3 regions of the Nocardia vinacea genome follow, and region 1 is predicted to be linked to each of the others. Evidence: riboswitches for the same ligand, from Rfam matches in the RefSeq annotation. Region 1 holds a riboswitch; each other region holds the start of a gene.

What was found. A riboswitch is a leader RNA that binds a small molecule or an ion and turns the genes downstream of it on or off. The one in region 1 is predicted to bind S-adenosylmethionine.
Region 2: it holds a riboswitch for S-adenosylmethionine, as region 1 does, so the genes downstream of both, OIE68_RS44340 (amino acid ABC transporter permease) here and OIE68_RS29980 (aminotransferase class V-fold PLP-dependent enzyme) in region 1, are expected to answer to the same signal.
Region 3: it holds a riboswitch for S-adenosylmethionine, as region 1 does, so the genes downstream of both, OIE68_RS29290 (rhodanese-like domain-containing protein) here and OIE68_RS29980 (aminotransferase class V-fold PLP-dependent enzyme) in region 1, are expected to answer to the same signal.

The regions. Positions count from the first base shown of each region.
Region 1 covers NZ_CP109149.1:6,559,620-6,563,701, forward strand. The annotation lists gene OIE68_RS29980 (aminotransferase class V-fold PLP-dependent enzyme) at 1-1,190, opposite strand, end outside; SAM riboswitch class IV at 1,237-1,350, opposite strand; gene OIE68_RS29985 (LysE family translocator) at 1,464-2,099, shown strand; gene tnpB (IS607 family element RNA-guided endonuclease TnpB) at 2,284-3,606, opposite strand; gene OIE68_RS47200 (hypothetical protein) at 3,603-4,016, opposite strand.
Region 2 covers NZ_CP109149.1:9,764,342-9,768,423, reverse strand. The annotation lists gene OIE68_RS44355 (LppM family (lipo)protein) at 1-513, shown strand, start outside; gene OIE68_RS44350 (glycosyltransferase family 2 protein) at 609-1,670, shown strand; gene OIE68_RS44345 (hypothetical protein) at 1,878-2,591, opposite strand; SAM riboswitch class I at 2,922-3,015, shown strand; gene OIE68_RS44340 (amino acid ABC transporter permease) at 3,025-4,026, shown strand; gene OIE68_RS44335 (amino acid ABC transporter ATP-binding protein) at 4,023-4,082, shown strand, end outside.
Region 3 covers NZ_CP109149.1:6,423,575-6,427,656, reverse strand. The annotation lists gene OIE68_RS29305 (ferredoxin) at 66-266, shown strand; gene OIE68_RS29300 (cytochrome P450) at 369-1,595, shown strand; gene OIE68_RS29295 (O-succinylhomoserine sulfhydrylase) at 1,644-2,858, opposite strand; gene OIE68_RS29290 (rhodanese-like domain-containing protein) at 2,855-3,271, opposite strand; SAM riboswitch class IV at 3,286-3,402, opposite strand; gene OIE68_RS29285 (hypothetical protein) at 3,468-3,923, opposite strand.

The sequences.
Region 1 (4,082 bases):
CTGGTGCCGAGGCCGATGCTGGCACGCAGCGCACCGTCCAGGCCGAGCCGCTCGAGCAGCGGGTGGGCACAGAAGCGGCCGTCGCGAATGCCGATGCCGTGTTCGGCGGAGAGGTAGGCCGCGACGTGTCCCGGGATGAATCCGTCCAGCGTGAAGGCGACGATGCCGACGGTGTCGGGGCTGTCGTCCCAGATGCGCAGCAGGTTGACGCCCGGAATCGCGGACAGCCTGGTGCGCAGGCGATCGGCGAGCCGTCGCTCATGCGCGGCAAGGGTTTTCGGATCGATCGCGCACAGCGCGTCACATGCGGCGGCGAGTGCAGCCGCACCCAGGACATTCGGAGAACCGGCCTCGTGACGCTGCGGCGCCGATGCCCATTCCGCGCTGGTAGTGGTGACCTCGCGGACCGCCCCGCCGCCCGCCAGATACGGTTCGGCGGCATCGAGCCAATCCCGGCGTCCGACAAGCACTCCCGCGCCGAACGGTGCGTAGAGCTTGTGGCCGGAAAAGGCGAGGTAGTCGATTCCGGTGCCGCGCAGGCTGATTCGACGATGCGGCGCCAGTTGCGCGGCATCGACCAGGATGCGCGCACCGCACTGGTGCGCGATAGTGGCCAGGCGCTCGAGTGGCAGCACCTCCCCCGTCACATTCGACGCGCCGGTGACCGCGAGCAATGCCGCTGGCTTACTGCATAATTCGGCGATCAGCTGGCGGATCGTCTCCTCGACGGTCGCCGCGGCCTTGACGACGCGGCGACCGTGCCGGGTCCAGGGCAGGAAGTTCGCATGATGTTCGATATCCAGCACCACGGTGTCGCCGGGGACACATGCGGCGAGCAGATTCAGCGAATCGGTGGTGTTGCGGGTGAACACCGCGACCTGGTCGTCGGCGGCGTCGAGGAAGCGGGTGACCGAACCGCGCGCGGCCTCGTAGCACTCGGTGGAGATCCGCGAGGCGTAACCGGCACCGCGGTGCACGCTCGCGTAGAACGGCAGCAGCTGCTGCACGCGGTCGGTGACCTGCGCCAATGCCGGTGCGCTAGCGGCGTAGTCGAAGTTCGCGTAGGTGGTCGTTCCGCCCTGTACGAGCGGCACCTGGAGGTCGTCGCCGGAGACCCGGGCGAGGGCGGCACAGGGGGACGGCAGTCGGCGGGGTGGGTAAACACAGCTCTGCTCAACTACAGCGGTCATCACAAAATCCCATCGGCTGTGGGACCCGAAATCAGGTGATCATCCGAGTCCGCGCTTGCCGCACCCGGTCGGGCTGCGGCCCGGTCGTCACCCGGAGCACCCCACCGCGGAGGAGGGTTGCCGACCAGCTAGCCGGGGCTTGACGCTGGTACTCATGACCTGAACCGAGATTGGCAGATGCCGCACCGCTCTGTCAACCGACCACTTGCTGCATACACATGCAGTCGAATAAATAACCTTGCAATGCGGAGCGATGTGCGGTCTGATCGAGAGGTGACGCTTTCCCTGTTGCTCAGCTTTATCGGCCTGTGCATTCTGCTGTCGATCACGCCCGGCCCGGATTCATTCCTGGTGCTGCGATTCTCGATCGTGGACGCGCGACCCGGCATTGCCGCGGCGATCGGCTCGGCACTGGGCGGGATCGTGTGGGCAGTGGTGGTCGCGGCGGGCGTCGCCGCCCTGCTGGAACAGTCCGCGACGGCCTACCGGACACTAAAGGTCATCGGCGGAATCTACTTGGTGTACTTGGGAATTCGGGCGCTGATCGATCACCGTAAGCAGCGCAGGGCGGGCACCGCCGCGGCGTCCGGACAGTCGGCCGCGGAGGCTCCCGCATCGATCCGCTCGGCATTCGCCGCAGGCCTGGTGTCGTGCATGTTCAACCCGAAGGTCGGGCTGTTCTACCTGGCGGTACTGCCGCAATTCCTTACCGATGTCACCTTTCTGAACACCCTCGCCCTCGGCGCCATCGAATGCTCCATCGCCGCCGTCGAGATGATCCTGCTCGCCATGCTGGCGTCACGAGCGGTTGCGATGTTGCGCCGCCCACAGGTTCGCGATCGGCTAGAACAGATCAGCGCGGCCATCCTCGCCGCGCTCGGCATCGGCACGGCCGCTTCTGCCGCGTGATCGGACTAACCGGTAAGCACCGGCCAGGCGCACAAACGTCACGACTTCGGCGTAATGTCCTTGCGCCACAGTAATAGTGACGCGACCAACGAGCGAGCCCGCTGACCACATTCACCGTTGCGAGCGGGTGGGCGATAGCACGCCCACGCTCACAGCCGACCGTTGCCAGTCGGCAGTCCCCGCCTTATGCACTGGCGCGCTGCGGGGTTGACGCTTCGCAGCCACCTGCCACCACGGGGGTGGTCTTCCGGTCGGCTCCACGTCCGTTTACCGTCTCCCGGCCACTCCGGGCGACGTACTGTTCCAGATTGAGCGCGGCGTTGAGGTCCCGATCCAGGCTCAGACCACACACGTCGCAGGTGAATGTTCGCTCGGCCAACGACAGTTTGGGTTTCACCGTCTGACAAGACGAGCAGGTCTTGCTGCTGGGATACCAGCGATCCGCGATGAGGAGATGGCCACCGTTCCAGCGGGTCTTGTAGTCGAGTAGACGGCGGATCGTCGCGAAACCGGCGTCACTGATGAACCGCGCCAACCGGCGGTTGCCCACCATCCCGGTGACATTCAGATCCTCCACCACCACGGTGCCGTATTCGGCGGCGAGGCGGGTGGTGAGTTTGTGCAGACCGTCGCGGCGCAGGTGCGTCACCCGATGGTGGAGCCAGTTGCGCATCGCGTTGGCGCGTTCCCACCTCTTGCTGGGGCGCTGTCCTGCGCGCCGGTCAGGCCCACGACGGCGAGCCACTCGCCGCGACAGTCGGGCCAGTTGCCGCCGCGCACGTTCGAGATGGCGTGGGTTGGCGATGATCTCGCCGGTGGACAGCACAGCCAGGTGGGTGATGCCGACATCCACCCCGATCACCGCGTCCGGGCGGGCGGGTCGGCTGACGCTGCGGGTGACTTCTACAGTGAACGCCACGTGCCAGCGCCCGGCCTCATGGCGGACGGTGGCGGACAGTATCCGCGCGGTCCCGTTCGCGAGGCGACGTTCGAGTCTGCGGGTGTTCTCGTGGGTTTTGATGGTGCCCACTCTGGGCAGGGTGACGTGGTGGCGGTCGGGTTCGACGCGGATGGCACCGGTGGTGAACCGGGTCGAGGGCGGGGTACAGCGGCGCGATCTGAAGCGAGGGAACCCGACGGGTTTGCCTTTGCGCTTGCCGCGTTTGGAATCGGCGAAGTTGCGCAACGCGCGCGCCACTCCGTCGAGACCGGTGTTGTAAGCCTCCTTCGAGCATTCCGACCACCACGGAGCGACGTCGTCTTTGGCCTGGTTCCACGCACGACGCAGCGCGGGCAGATTCCAGCCCAGCGGTGGAGTGAGATCGGAATCGGCGATACCGTAGGAGCGTTCAGCATCGCGTTGGGCGAGGTTCGCGCGCACCGCTGCAAGCGCCCAATTGAATGCGAACCGCGACGCCCCCGCATGGCGGTGCAGATCGCGGACCTGCGCGGGCGTCGGGTCGAGCGCAAAACGGTAAGCCTGCGTCACACTCGTCACGGCACTCACACCGTCACCTCGACAGCGAATAGCGGCGCGCAAAGCGAGCTGCGTCTGGTCCCTTCTTGCACCAGGTCGTCGATGGTCTCGGACCCGTCGAGCACTGCGACCTGCCGATCCGAGGCAGCCGACGTCGCAGTCAGGTGCTCAATCCCGAAGCGGGTCAGCCGGTCCCGGTGCTCCACGACGATCACTGTAGCCTCAGGGTCCGACATTGACCCCGTGATGTCCGGCTGATCGATGGCCTGGAGGAGGCCGGTTTCGTCATCCGCACCCGCGATTCGACGGACCGGCGCAAATACCGGCTTTCCATCACCCAGTCCGGACGCGCCGAGCGCCGCAAGACCGATCAACTCATCGAAGAGGCCGCCGAGCGGGTGCTGCACCGCCTCGACGAGGACGAGCGGCAGACCCTGCACCGCCTTGCGCTGAAGGCACTGGGCGAAGAATTCTGACCGATACCGCAGGTACCGTAGACAGTTGGT
Region 2 (4,082 bases), 3.2 Mb from region 1:
GCGAAGGTGCGGGTCGAGCCGTACAGCCAGGACGGCTACGTGGGCAGCAAGGTGTTCTTCGAGGATCTGTCCTTCGGCGAGGTCGGCCAGCTCGGCGCGCTCTCCGATCAGACCCAGGGGATGTTCAACCTGTCGTTCCAGCGCACCGGCGACCTGGTCAGCCTCAATGGTCGGGTCGATCTGAAATCCGTTCCGCCGCACGGTTCGGATGTGCAGTTCACCGTGGCTTTCCCGGCCCGCGTCGCCAAGACCAACGGCAATCGCGAGGACGACTCGACCGTCTCCTGGAAACTGCCGCCCGGCGATGTCTCTACCGTGCGCGCCGAGGTCAGCTACGCGGATCCGAATACCCGCTCCTTCGCGGGCTGGGCAGGCATCGTCGGCGGTATCACCCTGGCCGTCGCCGCCATCATCGCCGCCATCGCCTATATGGACCGCAACCCGGCACCGCCCGGTGCACCGGAAACCAACTTCTCACCGAGCAATCTGTGGCGTTCGCTGACCCGCCGCTGACGCGAACCCTGCGCGCGGGCGCGGCGATCGCCGCGTGGACGGGTGCGGGTATCGCGCTGTTCGGTTGCGGGACCGCGTTATTCAACCGCGTGACGATGCGCAGGCTCTCGGCCGGACCGAATACGGTGATCGAGCCGGTGTCGGTGTGTATCCCGGCGCGCGATGAGGCACAGCGACTGCCCGAGCTGATCGATGATCTCCGTGGCCAGGTGGGTGTGCCGCGACTGCGGGTGCTGATTCTCGACGACGCTTCGTCGGACGGGACCGAAGCGGCCGCGCTCGACGCGATTGCGGGCGATTCGCGCTTCACGGTGTTCCGTTCCGAGGCCGAACCCGCACCCGGATGGACCGGGAAGGCCGCGGCCTGCGCGCGACTGGCCGAGTTGGCGGATGCCACGGTGCTGATCTTTCTCGATGCCGATGTGCGACTGGCACCGAACGCGATTGCCGCGGCGACCGCCGAATTGCGTCGCGGCCGAGCCGCATTGTTGTCACCGTGGCCGTACCAGGTGACCGAATCGCTGGCCGAGGCGCTGGTGCAGCCGCTGCTGTGCTGGTCGTGGGCGACGAGCCTGCCGATCGCGGCCGCCAATCGCAGCCTCCGGCCCTCGACAGCCGTGGCCTGCGGCCAGTTCTTGGTGTTCGACGCCACCGCCTACCACGCCATCGGCGGGCATGCCGTGGTCGCCGCGAGCCCGACCGAGGACCTGGATATCGCTCGCGCACTGCGCCGTTCGGGTCGCCGGACCGCGCTGGTCGCAGCAGGCCGAGCCGCGAGCACCCGAATGTACCGTGGCGCAGCCGAACTGGAGACCGGTTACAACCGCTGGCTGTGGTCCGCCTACGGCGGCACGACAATCGGCGGCGCGGCAGTAGGAGCTCTTGCGACACTGGCCTACTGGGCGCCCCCACTGGCCGCGATCGGCGGCCGAGGCTCCGTACGCACCGCCGGTCTCGTCGGCTACGGCGCCGCGGTCGCCAGCCGCCTGCTCGCGCGCTCACTGGAACGCGGCACCACAACCCGCACGGATGCCCTTGCGGCCCTCGCACATCCGATCTCCATCGACGCCTACCTCCGCCTCTGGACCCGCTCCCGCCGAGCCCACCGCACCAACACCTTGACCTGGAAAGCCCGCCCCCTCGAACCCACCCGCTGATCAAGATCACGTGGAATCGCTGGCGGCATCGCCCGAGAAGCCCCCGCCCTCAGGTCCACCTGATCTTGATCCGGCCATAGGACCGGACCGCAGGGCCTCGCTGTTCCAGCGGTCGGCGGCCTCGCTACCTCGACCCTGTGGGGACCAGGATCTGTTGACCTCGCTCCCGGAACCCGCCTCGGCCCCGGCTCACGTAAGGACGGCAGCTCAGCGCACCGAGGTGAGTCCGACCGTCGGGAGGAAGAAGCAGGACCTGGGGCCGGTGTCGATGGTTCCGAAGACTGCGGCGAGTACTGTGCCGGATCCGGTGTCGACCGGAACCGCGCGGACCCCGCCGACCGGGAATCCGGCGAAGAAGTCGTGGATGGCGCGTTCGGCCAGTGGCCTTAGCTCGGTCGGGATTTCGGCGGGCACCATCGTGCGGACCACATCGGAGATCGATCCCATGGCGGTTATGCCGCTGCGGCCATTGGCCAGGTTGACCCAGGCGACGTTCATGCCCGCGGCATTCGCGCTGTCCGGGCCGAGGCCGTAGGGGACGAAGGTGAACATGACTTGGCCCGCCTTGACGGCGGTCGGGTCGAGTCCCGGAATGGCCACCGTGGTTTTGGGCCACGGCCCCGCGACTGCGCCCGCAACCGCCGGAACCAGACCGAGGCTGCCGGTGTCGGAGCAGAAGGGCGCGACCGCCGGGTACAGGAACGGGTCGATGCCGAAGGTGCGCAGCGCCTCCACGACGGCTCGGTAACCGGCGAACAGATCACCGGGTGCGGCCTGGGCGGACGGTGCGGTCACCGCCGGAACGGCGGGTGCGGGCATCGGCGCCGGACCCGCGGCGGCGATGCCGGGGGCGGCGAGAGTCAGCGCGGCCGTACCGGTCGCGATGGCGGTTAGCGTGGTCAGACGGCGCAGCAGGGTCACGGCGGACTCCTCATCGTCGGGCACGAATCGAGGTCCGAGACTACTCCGGCAAACCTTCGCAACAGCGTCTATTCCGGCGGTCGACACGTTCGCGCCGCGCGTCCGATAATCCGCCGCGACGATCCGCGGGCAGGCAATTCGGACGAAAAGCACGCGGAAAACTTGGTCCGAAATGCCACGATCCACTGCACGACCGGGCCAATAGTGCCTGCTCACGACCATATCAACAAGGTCTGCGCTCACGCTGATTCGTACCCTTGTGCCGGACTTCGCCTGCTTCGCATGATATTTCGGCTAGACCCATTGACCGACCCGTGCTCGGCGTCGGACACACCATCCAGAGCGACCGAGAGACCTGGCTCGTCGACGTCGCAGCAACCCCCCGGTCACCGGGTGCGGGTGCTTCCGCCGGGAACGATGGAGGAACCGAAATATGAGCGCGTCCGTCGCATCCGATACTCCGGTATCGGATGTCCCGATACCGGGTGCCCACACACCCGCCGCTGCCGCAAGCACTAACGACGCGCCGGCGATCGCCAAGTCCTGGCATCCGTGGCGCTGGGTCGTCAGCGCCATCGCGCTCGTGCTGCTCGCGCAGTTCATCCACGGACTGGCCACCAATCCGGGCTGGGATTGGTCGACGTTCGCCAAGTACTTCACCGCGAAATCGGTGCTGTCGGCACTGAAGGTCACCTTGGAGCTGACCCTGTGGGGCACGGCACTGGGATTCCTGATCGGTACGGCATTGGCGATCGCCCGACTGTCGAATAATCCGGTGCTGCGGGTAATTTCGTGGGTCTATATCTGGGCGTTCCGCTCGATTCCGCTGATCGTGCAGCTGCTGTTCTGGTTCAACATCGCGTACCTGTACCACACGCTCTCGCTCGGAATCCCGTTCGGCCCTTCCTTTCTCACCTTCGAGGTGAACGGGGTGATCAGCGGTTTCACCGCGGCGGTCATCGGACTCGCATTGCATCAGGCGGCGTATGCGGCCGAGATCATCCGGGCCGGATACATTTCGGTCGATCCGGGACAGCTGGAAGCGGCTGCGGCACTCGGTATTCCACGGGTGCGCCAGTTCCGCACGGTCATCGTCCCGCAGGCCATGCGCTCGATTCTGCCGAATGCGACCAACGAGGTGATCAGCCTGTTCAAGGGCACCTCGATCGTCTCGGTCATGGCGATCGCGGAACTCTTCTACCAGGTCCAGGTGATCTACGGCCGCAACGGCCGGGTGGTGCCACTGCTCATGGTGGCCACCGTCTGGTACATCGTGCTGACCACGATTCTGTCGGTGGTGCAGTTCTATATCGAACGCCACTATGCCAAGGGCGCGCACCGCACGCCCCCACCGACACCGGTGCAGAAGGTGTGGCGCAGGCTGCGCGAAATCGCCGAAATCGGTTCCGCCGCACCACGCGGAGCGACCCGATGAGCGCGCCGGTGGCACTGCAGGCGGGCCGGGCTCCTGCGGTAGAGGTGCGCGGCGTG
Region 3 (4,082 bases), 140 kb from region 1:
ATGGCACCGACGCGCTCAGCGACGGCGTGCGCTCCTTCCCGGTCACTTGGAACAAGGGATAACCGATGGAACTCAGAGTGGACCGGGAGCGCTGCATCGGCGCCGGCATGTGCGTCCTGACCGCCCCCGGAGTGTTCGACCAGGACATCGCGGACGGCCGGGTGGTGCCGCTGGACCGCACACCCGCGCCCGAGCGGGAGCCGGCCGTCCGCGAGGCCGCCGAAGTGTGCCCGTCCGGCGCGATCACCATCGTCTCCGGCGATTAGCGCCAACCGGCTTCCCCACCACCGCCCGCAACGGAGACGCTGCGTGGTTCTACGGCCTGTCGGCCGGTCAACTTATCGCTACTAGCTGATTAGGAAAACCTGATGAGTGAAACAGTTCCCGTCCCCCACGGCCTCCCCATGGACCGCAATGCGGGCCCCTTCGACCCGCCTCGCGAAATCAGCCGGCTGCGCGAGGCTCGCCCGGTCAGTCCTCTCGTCTTCCCCGACGGTCACGAGGGCTGGTTGGTCACCGGCTACGAGGAGGTCCGCCAGCTCATGGCCGACACCCGGTTCAGCTCCCGCCAGGACATCGGCATTGTCCACGTGCCGTACGAGACTCCCGGCATGCCGGTCGCTACCGAACCCTCCCCGCAGATTCCGGGCTTGTTCGTCGCCATGGACCCGCCGGACCACACCCGGTTGCGGCGCAAGCTCACCGGCGCCTTCACCGTCAAGCGCATGAAGCAGCTCGAAGAGCACATCATCGACCTCGTCGAGCGGCAACTGGACGAGATGGCGCGCCTGACCCCGCCGGTCGACCTGGTCAAAGCGTTCGCGCTGCCGGTGCCCTCGCTGGTGATCTGCGAATTGCTCGGTGTCCCCTACGAGGACCGGGACACCTTCCAGGTCAACTCCGCCAAGTTCCTGGTCAAGGACCAGGCGCTCGAGGAGAAGATGGCCGCGTACGGCGCAATGACCATGTACCTGGCCGGACTTGTCACGCGCAAACGCGCCGAACCCGGCGAGGACATCCTGTCCGACCTGGCCCGCGATGACGACCTCACCATCGAGGAACTGACCGGCATCGCCTTCCTGCTGCTGCTCGCTGGCCACGAAACCACCGCCAACATGCTGGGACTCGGCACCTTCGCGCTCTTGGAGCACCCCGTGCAGCTGGCCGAACTGTGCGCCGACCCGGAGTTGGTTCCCGATGCCGTCGAGGAGCTCATGCGCTACCTGTCGGTTGCCGATATCTTCTATCGCTACGCCACGGAGGACATCGAACTCGGCGGCGAAACGATCGGCAAGGGATCGACCGTCGTTATCTCGCTGCTGGCCGCCAACCGCGACCCTCGGCGCTTCCACAACTCCGACACCCTGGACATCCACCGCAGGGCCCGCGGTCTGGTGGCCTTCGGCCACGGCATCCACCAATGCCTCGGCCAGCAGCTGGCCCGCATCGAAATGCGCGCCGGTTTCGACGGACTGCTGCGTCGCTTCCCGACCCTCGAACTCGCCATCCCCGCCGACGAGGTGAAACTCAGGACCGACATGAACATCTACGGCGTCCACGAACTGCCGGTCACCTGGACGGAAACGGCCCGGTAAAGGCGCCGCCGCGCTGAACTGAACGCGGCGACGCCGATGGCGTGCGGGCTAGCTCAGGGCGTAATCCAGATCCCCCAGCAGATCCTCGACATCCTCGAGTCCCACCGAGATGCGGACCACACCGTCGGACAGGCCGATGGTGGCGCGGCCTTCGGGGCCCATGGCGCGGTGGGTTGTGGTGGCGGGGTGGGTGATGAGGGTTTTGGAATCGCCGAGGTTGTTGGAGATATCGATGATGCGCAGGCGGTTGAGGACCTCGAAGGCGCGCTTCTTGGCCTCAGCCTCCGGCGCGTTCAGTTCGAAGGTGACCACGGTGCCGCCGCCGCTCATCTGGCTGGTCGCCAGTTCGTACTGCGGATGCGACTCCACGTACGGGTAGCGCACCCACGAGACGGCTTTGTTGCCCTCGAGGAAGCGGGCGATGCGCAGTGCGGATTCGGTCGAGTGACGCACGCGCAGTGGCATGGTCTCCAAACCCTTGAGCAGGGTCCATGCGTTGAACGGGCTCAGCGCCGGACCGGTATGGCGCATAAGGGTTTTCACCGGACCGTCGATGTAGTCCTGGGCGCCGAGGATCGCACCGCCGAGCACCCGGCCCTGACCATCGATGTGTTTGGTGCCCGAATACACCAGTACATCCGCACCGAGTTCGAAACCGCGCTGCAGCAGCGGCGTGGCGAAGACGTTGTCCAGCACCACTTTCGCACCCGCGGCATGCGCGAGTTCGGTCACCCGGCGCACATCGACCAGCGTCTGCATCGGATTGGCCGGTGTCTCGAAGAACACGGCCTGGGTCGGCACCGAAAGCGCCTGCTCCCACTGATCCAGATCATCGCCGTCGACGAAGACCGTCTCCACACCCCAGCGCGGCAGAATCTCGTTGCACACCACGAAGCACGAGCCGAATAGGCTGCGCGCGGCCACAAGTCGATCGCCCGCGCCCAAAAGCGCACCGAGCGCGGTGAATACGGCGGACATGCCGCTCGCGGTCGCGAAACATGCTTCGGCGCCGTCGATCAGACGCAGCCGCTCCTCGAACATGGCGACTGTCGGGTTGCCGTAGCGGGAGTAGACGAAATGCTCGATATCGCCGGTGAACGCGGCCTCGGCCGCCTCGGCGCTCTCATAGACGAAACCGGAGGACAGATACAGCGCCTCGGCGGTCTCCTCGAATCCCGAGCGGCGCAGGCCACCTCGCACGCCGAGCGTCGCGGGACCGACACCTTCGGGCAGCGGCTTGTCGAACGCACCACCGGTGATCATGACTGCCGCCAGGGCAGGCCGATGGCGCGCCAGCCGGAGCCGCCGCGATGTCCGAGCTCATCGATCGGGCCTTCGAAGCCCTCCAGCACATTGAACGACGGGGCGATGCCTGCCCCGGTCGCGGCGACCGCCGCACCGATGGAACGCTGTCCGGAGCGACAGAGGAAGACGACGGGCGCCGCCGGATCGCGACCCTCCAGCGCCTTGGTCAACTGCTCGACGAACTCACCGTTGCGGGCGCCGTTGCTGTCGACCCATTCGATCAGCACCGTCGGCCGTTCGATCGAAGTCGTATCCGGCACACCGACGAAACGCCATTCGGCCTCGGTGCGCACGTCTACCAAGACGGCTTCGGGATTGTCTTGCAACAACTCCCACGCCTGCTGTGGGGTGATGTCACCGGCATATGTCATGCGATCCTCCTGTGAATCCACGCTTGCCGCACCTGGGTTTCGGTGCGCGGCCAGGTCGTCACCCGGAGCACCCCACCGCGGAGGAGGGTTGCCGACCAGCCAGCCGGGGCTTGGCGCTGGTACTCATGACCCGAAAATGAGATTGCCTGGGCAGGGGCCGCCATGTCAAACCCCAGTTCGCGCCGCGCATAAGGAATCAACCGCAGACGATCCATCGGTCTTGGGAGCGGGTCAGATTCCAGGTAGCCGGGGTCTCCCGGCCGTCGACCGCGATGGTCACCGTCGCCTTGGCCCGATCGCCGTCGACCATCGCATTCTCAATCTTGGTGACCTTGATCGACTTTCCGGCCGCGGCCCCACCGAACTGACCGGCGAGCGGTGTCTTGCTCTCGTCGAAGCCCAGACAGGCCACGCCCGGCGGCGGCGTGCTGTCGGTGGTGGCGCGGGCCTCCGCGTAGCGCTGCACCGCGGCCGCGATCTTGTCCGATTCTGTGACATTTTTCTCAGCGGGCGAAAGCACCGCACCGAGCACGATCGCGACCAGCACGACAGCGGCGAAGACGGCCGCCGCGATGAACGGCGCGATGGAGCGACGATCGGTCTGATCGACCTCGATTACGGGTTCTTCATCGGTGCCCTGCTGCTCTGTCATGGGTCGATCATCCCTGGTGGACGGCGGTATCCGGCATTCGGCCCCGAGACCTGCGTCACGAGGATTTGATAGATGTGCGCAGAGCGGGTAGTCACGGTAGGTGGGCCGGGGCAGCAAACACCCGGTGTACGCACCGCCGCAGGGTGCGCGCTGTGCCAC